DNA from 2 places in the Sporosarcina newyorkensis genome. Region 2 is predicted to be linked to the other one. Evidence: predicted binding sites of a transcription regulator. Region 2 holds the regulator's gene; the other holds the start of a gene.

Region 1 (7,081 bases), on a different contig from region 2:
ATACCAAAGAAGGTCATCATCGCTTTTTTATTGCCTAATCTCATGGCGTGAATGCCAAGACCGATGGTGAAACTGCTCGACAGCAATACAATTGTTTCGATCATCACAGGCGTGAGTTCAAAAATATGACTGCCGCCCGGTCCATTCCCTATATTATTTTGCAATGTAAAATAGACAGCAAAAAGAGTCGAGAACAATACGATTTCCGCGCCAAGAAACACCCAAAATCCAAGTATTTTCAGCTTATTTTCCTCTGTACTATATTCCAATGGCAACGAGTGATCTATTTTCATTTTTTCTCACCTCTCAATGCATTTTCTGTCCGTTCAATTTCTTCGACAGTAACATAATGTCCATGATCTTGTTCAAATGTTCGATATGCCATCGTACCTAAGATAAACATTCCGGCAATAATCGCAGGAAGCCACCAGCTGAAGACCATGAAGAAACCGAAGAAGAAAAATGCCACGCCCATGATGAACGGCTGACCGTTGTTGTTCGGCATATGAATCGGTTCATAATCCCCTTCTTCAGTCAACGATTTGCCTTCTTTTTTCGCAAACCAGAAAGCATCCAATTTATCGACAACCGGTGTCTTCGCAAAGTTATACTCTGGAACAGGACTTGGTGTACTCCACTCCAATGAGCGCGCATCCCAAGGGTCTCCCGTTACTTCACGCGGCTGATAACGTGTACTCCAATAAATATTGTAGACTAGCAGGATGAAACCGATCGTCAAGCCCACAGCGCCAACCATGGAGAGCATATTTAACGGGCCGTATCCTGTGCTTTCAGAATAGGTATACATTCTACGCGTCATACCATTCAATCCCAGGATAAAGAGTGGGAAGAATGTAATGTTGAATGAAATCGCGATAAACCAGAACGCCCATTTCCCCAGTCTTTCATTCAATTTAAAACCGAACACTTTCGGGAACCAATAATGGAAGCCGGCGATGACGCCAAATACAGTACCCGGAATCAATACGTAGTGGAAGTGCGCAACCAAGAACATTGTATTGTGATATTGATAGTCGGCACTCGCCATCGCTAACATGACGCCTGTTACCCCTCCGATTGTAAAAATCGGAATGAACGCGAGTGCATAGAGCATCGGGGTCGTAAAACTTATTTTCCCTCGCCGCAAAGTAAAGAGCCAGTTAAATATTTTCACACCAGTCGGTACTGAAATGGCCATTGTTGTAATGGAGAAAACACTGTTGACCATGACACCATGCCCCATTGTATAGAAATGGTGGACCCATACTAGGAATGACAGCAAGGAAATGACGACCATACTATAGACCATTGATTTATAGCCATACAAGTTTTTCCGGGCAAACGTAGCAATGATCTCGCTGTAAATACCGAATGCCGGCAAGATAACAATGTATACTTCCGGATGACCCCATACCCAGAACAAGTTCGCCCAGAGCATGTCCATTCCGCCGTTTTGCATCGCAAAGAACTGCGTGCCGAATTGGCGGTCGAGCATCATTAACGCAAGTGCTACTGTCAATACAGGGAAAGCGAAAATAATAATGACACTTGTTATCAAAATGGACCATGTAAACATCGGCATTTTCATTAATTTCATACCAGGTGCCCGCATTTTAAGTATCGTCACGAGGAAATTGATCCCCGTCATAAGCGTCCCGATTCCTGCAATCTGCAATGCAAGGGAGTAGTAGTTATTTCCGACAGTCGGGCTGAACTCCAAACTGGCAAGCGGGAAATATGCAGACCAACCTGCATCAGGCGATCCTCCGATGACAAAGGAAATATTCAACAGCATCGCTCCGAAGAAAAAGAGCCAGAAGCTGACTGCGTTTAAACGCGGGAATGCTACGTCCCGTGCTCCAATTTGAAGCGGAACGACCACATTCATTAAACCAATAATGAAAGGCATTGCCATGAAGAGAATCATGATAATCCCGTGAGTTGTGAAAATTTCATTGTAATGCTGTCCGTCAAGCAAACCATTATTTGGTACAGCCGTTTGCGCTCTCATTAAAAGTGCATCGACTCCTCCGCGGAACAACATGAGTAAAGCGGCAATAATATACATGACACCAATCTTTTTATGGTCAACCGTGGTCAGCCATTCACGCCAAAGATATCCCCACTTTTTAAAATATGTAAGACCAGCCGGAATCGCGATGGAGACAAGCACAATACTGACCATCGCCGCGTAAATCATCGGTTCACCGGTGACAAAAAATTCATCCCATTTCATAGATGTAAACTCCTTTCGAGGTTTGGGTTGAAACTAGTTATTCTGATGTTCACCGTGTATAGTTGAATCATTTTCATGCATCGTTCCCATGTCCATGTCCGCATTTTTCTCGTGTTGATGGCCTGCATGCTCACCTTCAGGGGCCGGAATGAATCCTAAATGCGTAGACCTATAAGTTTTACGGCCCAAAATACCAGGCTCAAGCAAGTGATTGAACTCTGCTTCTGTTAACATAGGCGCTGTTTCTTTCACATCCTGCACCCATTCGTCATACTGTTTTGCAGTCAGGACTTGTGCTTCAAACTCCATATGTGCAAAGTCTTTCCCGCTAAAGTTGGAGTTTTTTCCTATATACGATCCTGGCGTATCAGCAGCCAAATGAATCGTCGTCACCATATCACTCATTGCATATTTTTGGCCTGCCAACTGAGGAATCCAAAAGCTTGTGATCGGACCGTATGAATAAAGTTTGAATTCAATCGGACGATCTTCGGGAATATTAACGTAATTCACTGTTTCAATGCCTTCTTCAGGATAACTGAAATGCCATTTCCAGTTGGATGAAGAGGCATAGACAATGAGTGGTTTTTCATTTGCATATGCTTTTGGTGTATTTTCCACGTCTACCGTAGAGCGTACAGTGACGACAGATAAAATCACTACTATGATGATCGGAATGGAGATCCACGTTATTTCCAACCATTTGCTTCCTTCTTCATGCGGCGGCTCATAATCAGCAGCCAATTTAGACGATCGATACTTCACTAACATAAAAGCAAAGAGAACATACACAACGAATAAAATTCCCGCCATCATTAGGATAGAAAAGAGAATTGTATCCGATATCGTTTGAGCCTGTGGACCTTTTGGGTCGAATATAAGCAACGGGTTATCACAACCGGATAAAATCATGAGTAGAAAACTCGAAATTAATAACCACTTTTTCTTCAATGGGGCTCCCCTCTTCCTTCTGTATTTAAAGCGCTCATATTCCATTAACTATATTTAAATATCAATAAAAGCTAATATTTATTACATTTAAAGTAAAATAGCACTTTTGTGAAATCTATATTATGCCTTTCATAAATGAAAAACAATAGATAACAATCGTTGTCACAAAAGGTTCTTATATATATTTTTATATATTTGCAACTCATTAAAATGTTAGAAGTTAATACAAATTAAAGGAAAATTGGATTGTGAAATTATTGTGAAAAACTATATATTATAAACCGTTTCACTTGACTATTTTACATAAAAAGTATTTTCCACTGCGAAAATGCAATACAAAAACCTCATGGAAAAGAGCCAATTACCTTGTGATTGGCTCTTTTCCATGAGGGGAACCCTGTACCTATTCTCAACCTATCTTGCATATAATAGAACAAACTTAACAGAAATGACGAAAAATCAACATGTTTATTATAAAGAATAGTTATGAAGTGAATGGTAGCACATATCTAAATTCTCCAAGATTGAAAGGAGGTGAATAAACATGGGAGCGAAATGGATTAAAGCGGCTGTTATTTATTTTTTAATCGGAGTAGGTTTTGGACTTTATATGCACGCGACAATCGAACTTCAGTGGGGGGCAACACACGCACATATAAATGTTGTTGGGTGGTTGACGACTGCTGCAATCGGTATTATTTATTCAGTATATCCGAAAGCCGGAAACAGTGCGTTAGGAAAAGCACAATTTTGGCTCTATAACATCGGATTGCCGATCTTATTGCTAGGTATGTTGATCATCCAGCCAGCTATCGGTGCCCCATTGATGCTCATACAAATTTGTGTTTGGGGCGGAGGTATCGCTTTAGCTTTCTCTATTCTTCTATTTATCGTAAATGTGTATAAAAATGTAGAGGCGCCGGCGAGAGTATAAACAAAGATAACTGGGCAACATAGAGTAAGTTCGTTGCCCAGTTATCTTTAAATATATCCATTAATTCGCGATTTGTCTTCTTCATGTATTTCACTCTTTAAGTCTTTAATGCTTTCTTCCCTACGGTCATTTTTTTCTTTGATTTTGGCACGTTCTTCACCTTCTGCGAAGTGCATTGCTTCCTTCGCGGCTTCCATATTGCTGATTGTTTTGTTCAATCTTTCCTTGTTATCAGCTGGATCATTCGGCTTGGGAAAGTTTTTATCCATTTTCCATCCTCCTTCCTTCGCTTTTCCTTCCAAATTAGCTTTCCCATATTTCTTAATATTATTTACACCGTTTTAGTCTAAGAATACAAAGAACTTTTTGAAACATTGTGCCATAATTGCCAAAAATAACTTCACGCTTATAAAATCTTCAAGCGAACACTTGACCACCGTTTACATGCAATACTTGCCCGGTTACGAAGCGAGAATCATCAGAGGCAAGGTAAACAAAAGTCGGTGCTACTTCAAATGGCTGCCCTTGCCGATCCATCGGGTTACCCGCCAAAACTACTTGGTCTGCTGAAAAGCTTGCAGGAATCAATGGAGTCCAAATTTTACCTGGTGCAATAGCGTTGACACGGATTCCTTTGCTGACCAAATTTCTAGCCAATGCCCGTGTCAAACCCACAATTGCCGCTTTTGTTGCTGTATAATCCATTAATTGCTCATTGCCTTCAAAAGCAACAACGGAAGCTGTATTAATAATGGAACTACCCTTTTTTAAATAGTTCATTGCGGCGCGTGTAGTATAAAAATGGGAATAAACATTTAGTTTAAACGTCTCATCAAATTGGTCATCGCTAATATCTACAATGCTCAATTGCTGGAACTGAATGCCGACATGGTTACAAAGGATATGAAGTGAACCGAATGTATTGACCGTTTTTTCGACGATCTCCACACATTGCTTTTTATGGCGCAGATCACCGGGCAACAGAAGGCAGCGCTGGCCAAGTTCTTCAATTCTGTCTTTAGTCCGTTTGGCATCCTCATGCTCATCTAGATAGGCAATGGCTACGTCGGCTCCCTCCTTTGCAAAAGCAATGGCAGTCGCAGCTCCTATACCGCTGTCACCTCCTGTAATAAGTGCTGTTTTTCCTTTCAACTTGCCACTTCCCAAATAATTTGGGTTTTCGATGATAGGCCGCGGCACCATTAATGCTTCCCTTCCCGGCTGATGGTATTGTCTTTGCTCTGGTACCGTCAGTGCCACTTCTTCATAACGGGTTATTTTCCCGTAATTCGGATAAAGAGGATAGTCTTCGCTCCCTGAATGATCATGTGTCAATTCTTTCTCCTCCTGACTTCATGCTAATCAGGCTACTTTATGTTTAAAAACAGTTTGTTATACTTCACATACTTGAAACTAGAAGAATATAGTGTATTGTAAAGTAAAATTTAGGAGGCACACTTTATGGAATCTTACTTTTCTCCTTATGTGCATTACTTGCTACTCCCGTACTCTGAGCAGACATCTGTTTTAATCTATGGAAATCAGTTTTTGCAAATGGAAGTTCCTCAAATCGGTCCCAGACCGCCCTTTTATTCTCATCCAGTCTATGATTCATATTTGCCAGTCATTTGAGAGATTAAAGAGCCCCCTGCCAACTGGTTGAGAAATAATAAACTATTTATGGAATTAATTAAGCCCACCTAATAACAAGGTGAGCTAAAATACTACATATCGATAAGAAGCCAATTTACCACAATCTATCCATCGCACACTTTAAAAAATCGAATTAAACATATCTCTAATTATAGGAAAAAGGAGATTGCCTGCAGCAAATTTCATAGCCATAATGCTTGCGATAATCAGAACAAAAATCATTATACTGATAAATTGTTTTTTAGTAGACATCTGATCATTCCTCAAACGACAAGTTCATTGGTTCATTTAGAAGTTCAAATGTAATATCCAGGTTGGTAGTCGCCACCCGGTGGTCTACCTCTTCAAAACGTAATTCATCAATCCATACTTGCCCTTTACCTGACAAAAGAACTCCAAAAGAAATAGTTGATCCGTTTTCAGGGACATCCAAGACTATAGAATAATAATTCCATTCGGTATCTCCCTTAATTTGTCGATTGCTCATATTATCAAATTGCAAAACGTCACCCAGTGTATTGTCGACTCTCATCCAAAAACCACAAAATCCTTCGACGCTCGATGCCTTTAAAAATCCTGAGAACTTCATTCTTTTCCCAAGGTATTTTTCGGCTTTAAATTGTTGCATCATTGTAGCAAATTCATCAGTAGACTGCACAAGTACAGATTGTAAAAAACCTGAAGACTTCCCTTTATGCACTGTTTCTTGATCAATACCCATCTGGTAAAGATTCGGATTACTTCCGCTTAAGATCCATCCTTTTACAGCATGTTCTTCATTCACAGTTGTTTCCTCCTTTTGCTTAGTTAAATTACCCATTAGTTTCCGATAGTGGCCTGGGGGCAAATGATAATACTTTTTGAAAGCTCGTGAAAATGCTTCTTGTGATTCAAAACCATAATTCATCGCAATATCAATGATTTTTGCATTGGTATAGATAAGCACCTGAGCAGACTCGGTAATTCTCCTGTATCTCACATACTCCGTAACAGAGACGCCGGTTTCATTCTGAAATATACGGTGAAAATGAAACTTAGAAAAACCAGCATTTGCTGATACGTCTTCAAGAGACAATTCCTCATTCAAATTTTTTTCAATAAAGTTAATAGTGCTTTGAATAACGGGACTATAGCTCATCTCCTCACCTCTCTAACGTTAATATACCAGAAGTATTTACGGTCTTTTTGACTTTAATTGCTTTCATTTAGCTCGTAGATGGAATTTTAAAAACCCCTAATTAAAATTAGAGGTTCATTACGAGAAATATTGCCTACACATACTCTTCAATCGCATCCAGAACAATTGA
Region 2 (7,081 bases):
AAGCTTTTGGTCCCTTTCATAATTCTTCGCTTTCTCATCTAAGTAGGTACTGTAATTTCCACTGTATTTCGTCACTTTTCGACGAGATACCTCATAGACTGTTGTCACGACCTTGTCGAGAAAATAACGGTCATGCGAAACAATCAGAATCGCCCCTTCGTAAGCGGATAGATAGCGCTCCAGCCAATTTAAGGTCTCGATGTCCAAATGGTTCGTCGGTTCATCCAGTATTAATAAATCCGGCTTGCTCAGCAGCATCCTAGCCAACGCGAGCCGCGTCTTTTGGCCGCCGGATAATAGATCGACAGGCTTCTCATAGTCTTCCGGATAAAACCGCATTCCATGAAGGACAGAACGCGCATCGGCCTCAAACTGATAGCCTCCTGCTTCCTTAAATGCAATCTGCAGTTCATCATATTCAGCCATAACACGCGCATAGCGGTCTGCGTCTTCGTAGACGGAAGGCTCGGCCATTTGATGCTCGAGGGTGCGTAAACGTTCTTCTTTTTGTCGAAGCGGTGCAAATACTGTCATTACTTCATCCCAAATCGTCAATTCTGAATCAATGCCGCTATGTTGCTCCAAATAGCCGACTCGTATGTCTTTCGGGATGATAATATCGCCTTCGTCGGCTGATAATTCGCCTGCTATTATTTTTAATAATGTCGATTTTCCGGCACCATTGCGTCCAACTAGTGCAACGCGGTCTCGATGTTGAACTTCGAGACGCACATTTTCCAGCAGGTCCGTGCCTGAAAAAGACTTGGTCAGTCCATTTACTTGTAAAATAATCAAGCCTCACACCTCTATTCCCTTCTAAGTTTAATGGAATCGGTAGCACCATGCAATAATCGGCTTTACAACTGATGGGTTCTCCTGTACGATAAAAGCGGCTCACCTTCGTTTTCCTTGAGGATTTAAGCGGAGGATGTAATAGGGCAACACTGGGGGTAAGGAAAGCAGTGGGTACAAAAAGAATTCCGCAGGCAACAACGAAACGATTGCCTTTATACTATAGATTTTTACGCAATTACGCAGATGCAGGTGTACAGCGAATTTCGTCTAGTGAATTAAGCGAAGCAATGAAGATTGATGCCGCTACAATTCGCAGGGACTTCTCGCATTTTGGTGCGCTGGGACGTAAAGGATACGGCTATGATGTTGATTCATTATTGCAGTTTTTCCGCGAGACACTAGACCAAGATGAAGAAACAAATGTGGCTTTGATCGGGGTCGGGAGTCTAGGGAATGCATTTCTGAAGTACAACTTCCAAAAGATTCACAACACGAAAATTGTTGTAGCATTTGATCCGAAAGCGCCTTATGACGGCGAAGAACGGAATCATATTCCGATCTATCCGCCTGATCGACTGGAGGAGAAAATCCTTGAACTAGGGATCGAAATGGTTATTTTGACCGTACCGAAGAGAGTGGCACAGGAATTGACGGACCGCCTCGCTCAAACTGGTGTGAAAGGAATTTTGAATTTCACCCCTGAACGGCTGGCTGTACCCGATACGATCCGTATCCAAAGCATCGATCTTTCCGGCGAGTTGCAGACATTGATTTATCTCATCAAAAATGACGTAAAAGATTCACAAATGAACTGACCTGGCAATAGTAAATGCGAGGGTTTTCGTGTAGAATAGACATATTATGAGGAGGTGACCAATCATGGCTCCAGGCGTTGGTAGTTTGTTAATTATTGCGGTTATCGCATTGCTTATATTTGGTCCTAAGAAGTTACCTGAAATCGGTAAAGCATTCGGTTCTTCATTGCGTGAGTTTAAAAACGCAACGAAAGGTCTTGCGGATGACGATGAGGTAAAAAAGGTTGAAGACAAGAAAGAAGAAGTGCGCTAAGTTAGGGTGTTAGTCTGATGGCAGATAAAAACTTAACGATCGTTGAACATATAGATGAGATTCGAAAACGGCTGATGGTTATCGTCGTTTTCTTTATTGTTGGCGTGATTGCCAGTTTCTTTTTTGCAAAGCCTTTGATTCACTTTATCCAATATGATACACCGGCAGAAGAAGTAGTGTTGAATGCATTTAATGTCGTCGATCCGGTTGTCATTTATTTAAAGGTAATCATTTTCTTGGCGATCATCATTATTTCACCGGTCCTAATGTATCAATTGTGGGCGTTCATATCCCCAGGTCTTCGTGATTTAGAAAGAAAAGTCACACTGTCGTACATTCCCTTTGCTTTTCTTCTGTTTTTAGCAGGGATCAGTTTCTCGTATTTCGTGTTACTGCCATATATTATGAAATTCATGATTAATTTGTCTGATCAATTAAACATTGAACAGACAATTGGTATTAACGAATACTTCTCTTTTCTTTTTTCTATACTTTTGCCGTTCGGTTTCGTTTTCCAGCTGCCGATCGTCATTTTATTTTTATCCCGTTTAGGAATATTGCAGCCAAAAGTCTTAGTGAAGGTACGGAAATATTCCTACTTTGGCCTGTTCGTATTGGCGGCATTCATCACACCTCCTGACATCGTATCGCATTTGTTCGTCACGGTTCCTTTGTTCATCCTATATGAAATCAGTATCGTGATCTCACGTCTAGGATATAGGAAGTTTGAAAAAGCTGAACAACTGCGGAAACTGGAAGAAGTGAAAGCAGAGCAGCAACGTCAAATCGATGAAGTGATGAATCAAACCGATTCAAACAAATAAAATTCAAGTCCTCTTGCCTATGCAGGAGGATTTTTTGTTTCTGTTATAAATTGGGTTCAGTTGAAGTACGCAGTATGGTAAACTAGCAGGGACAACGAGATTGGGAGGAAATGAGATTCAGTGAATAGAAAAAAGACTCAACGTCGATTGAGTAAATGGTTACTAGGTGCAGTTTTAGTCAGTGCGAGTGTCTATACTCCTATAACAGGAGGTCAAGCGGTTGCTGCAGAGCAATCTTATAAAGCTATGGAAGCGGGAATCAATCAGGTTATTACGAGTCAGCGCATGCGCGGTACGAAGAGCAGTATAGTTGTACGTGAGGCGGATTCGAATAAAATCGTATATCAATACCGAGCGGATCAAGGCGTCACGCCGGCGTCCAATGTTAAAGTGTTAACTGCGACGACTGCTCTTGAAGTGTTGGGCGAAGATTATACCTTCCAGACAGATGTATTAGCGAGTGGGCCCGTGAAAAACGGTGTCCTGAACGGCCAGCTTTATTTGCGGGGAACAGGGGATCCGACCTTAATGGAACGGGATTTGCAGCAGCTTGCGAAAGAGGTGCGTCAGTCAGGCATCAAGTCCATCACAGGAAATATTGTGGCGGATGATACATGGTTTGACACAAAGCGTTTATCTCCGGGTATTTATAAATCGGATGAAACGCATTATTACGCTGCACAAATCTCGGCATTGACGTTGTCGCCGAATGAAGATTATGATGCAGGGACAACGATCGTTCAAGCAAAACCAACGAAAAACGGCAAGCCGGCAGCCGTTACGTTAACTCCACACACAAACATTGTTAAAGTTGTCAATCGAACGCGAACGGTTCCTAAAGGTAAGCCGAACACAGTGACAATGGCTCGCCAATATGGAACGAATACGATCATCGTCTCAGGAAACATCCCCGTCAACTCGAGCGGTAAACGTCAATGGGTGACGGTTTCGAATCCGAGTGCATACACAGCAGATGTTTTCAAACGAGCGCTTGCTAAACAAGGCATCAGTTTCAGTAAAACTACGAAAGTAAGTCGATCCAAAACTCCAGCGAATGCCCAATTGCTTGCAACGAAAAAGTCGATGTCCTTGTACTACTTGATGATGCCCTTCATGAAGCTTAGCAACAATGCACATGCTGAAATTTTAGCAAAATCGATGGGACGGGCTGTATACAATGAAGGCAGCTGGGATGCCGGCTTGCGTGTTATGAGAGAAACGGTACAAAAAGACGGCATCAGTTTGAAAGGTATTTATTTAGAAGATGCTTCGGGTATGTCGCATAAAAATAAGATACCTTCTGAGAAAATCTCAGAAGTGTTATTCGAAGCTCAGACAAAGCCGTGGTATCCAACATTTGAACGTTCTTTGCCAGTTGCGGGAATAAACGATCGGATGCTGGGCGGTACATTGCGTAATCGTTTGACGAGCCCTCTGGTCAAAGGAAAAGTGTTGGCGAAAACAGGTTCATTAAACCATACAGATGCCTTATCAGGATATGTGAAAACGAAGAGTGGCGAAGAGCTGATTTTCAGTATTCTGACGGAAGGTGTGAAGAGTACTGCAAAACCTGACATTGATAAAATGGTACAAGTGATGGCGGCTCAATAAAAAATCTCTCCTTGCGTAATAAAATGCGAGGAGAGAATTTTTTATAGTAGGAATGTGATGATGCTTTGCTGCATATCCTGTAGTTGCTGCAATTTTTCTGCATTCCATTGTACGACTGTCACAAAGCCGTTCATCAAAAAGTGAGCGATCATCGGTGTGAGCAGTCTTTTTGTTTTGTAGTAGACAAATGCAAAAGCGAGTCCTGGCATCAAATACATGAGTAGATGCTGCAACTCGTTATGCACGGCAGCGAATACGACAGCACTCGCAATCGCAGCAATCCAGAAGTTCGTCTTCCTGTACAAGCCTCCGAATAAAATGCGGCGAAACACGACTTCTTCAAGGAATGGTGCAAAGAGAACCATAGGAAAGATGATGATTGGAGCAGTTTTCGCAATGTTTGAAAGTAATTCAGTATTTTCAGAGCCTGCTTCGACACCGAACATCGACTCGATTGCGGCTCCTAAGATTTGCCCGGCCATCGCTAGGAAAAATCCAATGATCCCCCAAAGAAGAACATTTCCCATATGTGCAGGCTTTCCTTTAAATACAGGAATGAATTTCTTGTTTTTTAGCAGGATGATGACAAAAATAATCGCGGCAATCGTGTTGACGGTGAAAAGCGTCCAAGCGAAACCGTGTGATAGAGCTTCAACTTGCGGTAATCCTTTTTCCGAGAAATAAAAGACCAGTACTGGCGCGAGAAATATGCTAGCGATTTGCATAAGAACGTAGGTAATAAAAAGTATTAGAGCGACAACCCAGTTTTTCACTGTACACAACCTTTCTTCCATACATATTGACCATTTTAACGCGAAAAAAGACGTTTGGCAAAAAAGAAAATGTCGAAAGCTTTTACTTGCAATTCTAAATGGAATTCTTTATGATAAGAGTTGTGTTAGCACTCATAGTTACTGAGTGCTAAAATTTCAAAACTAAACAATATCTCGAGGAGGTTGTTTCATTTGTTGAAACCACTAGGTGACCGTATCGTAATCGAATTAATCGAAGCAGAAGAAAAAACGTCAAGCGGCATTGTCTTACCAGACTCTGCAAAAGAAAAGCCGCAAGAAGGAAAAGTAATTGCTGTTGGTACAGGCCGTGTTCTTGAGAACGGACAACGTGTGAACTTGGAAGTATCAGAAGGTGACCGTATCATCTTCTCTAAATATGCAGGCACAGAAGTGAAATATGAAGGTACTGAATACTTGATCTTGCGTGAAAGCGATATCTTGGCAACGATCGGTTAATCGACTGTTATAAAAACAAAAGATATGAAAAATCAGGAGGGAATCATTTAAATGGCTAAAGAACTTAAATTTAACGAAGAAGCACGTACTGCAATGCTACGCGGCGTAGATACATTGGCAGATGCTGTTAAAGTAACACTTGGACCAAAAGGACGTAACGTCGTACTTGAGCGTAAATTTGGCTCTCCATTGATCACAAATGATGGTGTTACAATTGCAAAAGAAATCGAATTAGAAAATGCATTCGAAAACATGGGCGCAAAGCTTGTGGCGGAAGTAGCTTCTAAAACGAATGAAATTGCAGGGGACGGAACAACAACAGCTACGGTTCTAGCACAGGCTATGATTCGTGAAGGTTTGAAAAACGTAACAGCTGGCGCAAATCCAGTAGGCATCCGTAAAGGAATCGAAAAAGCAGTAGTAGCAGCAGTAGAAGGGCTACAAGGCGTTTCCGATGAAATCGAAAGCAAGCAAGAAATTGCACAAGTAGCAGCTATTTCTTCAGGCGATGAAGAAGTCGGCGATTTGATTGCACAAGCGATGGAACGCGTTGGAAACGATGGCGTCATCACAATCGAAGAGTCTAAAGGCTTCACAACAGAACTTGATGTGGTAGAAGGTATGCAATTCGACCGCGGATATGCATCTGCTTATATGGCAACAGATACAGATAAGATGGAAGCATCTTTGGACAACCCGTATATCTTGATCACAGACAAGAAGATTACGAATATCCAAGAAATTCTTCCTGTACTTGAGCAGGTTGTTCAGCAAGGTAAGCCACTTCTTATCATTGCAGAAGATGTTGAAGGAGAAGCATTGGCTACTCTAGTCGTCAACAAACTTCGTGGAACATTCAACGCAGTTGCAGTGAAGGCACCTGGCTTTGGTGATCGCCGTAAAGCGATGCTAGAAGACATTGCAGTCTTGACAGGCGGACAAGTCATCACAGAAGACTTAGGACTTGATCTGAAGTCTGCAGACCTTACTTCACTAGGTCGCGCATCGAAAGTCGTTGTTACAAAAGATCACACAACAATCGTTGAAGGCAGCGGAGACGCAGGTGCAATCGAATCACGCGTAGGCCAAATTCGTTCACAACTCGAAGAAACAACTTCTGAATTCGACAAGGAGAAATTGCAAGAGCGTTTAGCTAAACTAGCTGGCGGCGTAGCAGTAATCAAAGTCGGAGCGGCTACAGAAACTGAGTTAAAAGAGCGTAAACTTCGAATTGAAGACGCATTGAACTCTACACGTGCAGCTGTTGAAGAAGGAATTGTATCGGGTGGCGGTACTGCACTTGTGAATGTTTACAAGCAAGTAGAAGCATTACTAGAATCAACAGAAGGCGACGTAGCAACAGGAGTCAAAATCGTTCTACGTGCACTAGAAGAACCAGTACGTCAGATCGCTACAAACGCAGGTCTTGAAGGATCTATCGTAGTGGACCGCTTGAAGCGCGAAGAAGTCGGCATCGGTTTCAACGCAGCAGACGGCGAGTGGGTCAACATGGTAGAAGCAGGTATCGTGGAC

The links. Region 2 encodes Rex, which represses fermentation and respiration genes when NADH is low (regulators of the CRP and FNR family bind a similar motif). Its sites were predicted from a motif close to TTGTGAAATATTTCACAA; they were not measured.
Region 1: qoxA (cytochrome aa3 quinol oxidase subunit II) is a predicted target of Rex. The motif match lies at 3,434-3,451, and genes of this name have one in related genera.

Annotation. Positions count from the first base shown of each region.
Region 1 is NZ_FUYJ01000001.1:822,709-829,789, forward strand. Features, by position in the region: gene qoxC (cytochrome aa3 quinol oxidase subunit III) at 1-293, opposite strand, end outside; gene qoxB (cytochrome aa3 quinol oxidase subunit I) at 290-2,236, opposite strand; gene qoxA (cytochrome aa3 quinol oxidase subunit II) at 2,270-3,187, opposite strand; gene B5D59_RS04275 (hypothetical protein) at 3,732-4,121, shown strand; gene B5D59_RS04280 (small, acid-soluble spore protein tlp) at 4,169-4,390, opposite strand; gene B5D59_RS04285 (SDR family oxidoreductase) at 4,539-5,456, opposite strand; gene B5D59_RS18150 (hypothetical protein) at 5,583-5,753, shown strand; gene B5D59_RS04290 (helix-turn-helix transcriptional regulator) at 6,031-6,912, opposite strand; gene ytxJ (bacillithiol system redox-active protein YtxJ) at 7,046-7,081, opposite strand, start outside.
Region 2 is NZ_FUYJ01000012.1:79,946-87,026, reverse strand. Features, by position in the region: gene B5D59_RS17475 (ABC-F family ATP-binding cassette domain-containing protein) at 1-795, opposite strand, end outside; gene B5D59_RS17470 (redox-sensing transcriptional repressor Rex) at 963-1,610, shown strand; gene B5D59_RS17465 (twin-arginine translocase TatA/TatE family subunit) at 1,675-1,863, shown strand; gene tatC (twin-arginine translocase subunit TatC) at 1,881-2,687, shown strand; gene dacB (D-alanyl-D-alanine carboxypeptidase/D-alanyl-D-alanine endopeptidase) at 2,808-4,298, shown strand; gene B5D59_RS17450 (CPBP family intramembrane glutamic endopeptidase) at 4,340-5,071, opposite strand; gene groES (co-chaperone GroES) at 5,264-5,548, shown strand; gene groL (chaperonin GroEL) at 5,600-7,081, shown strand, end outside.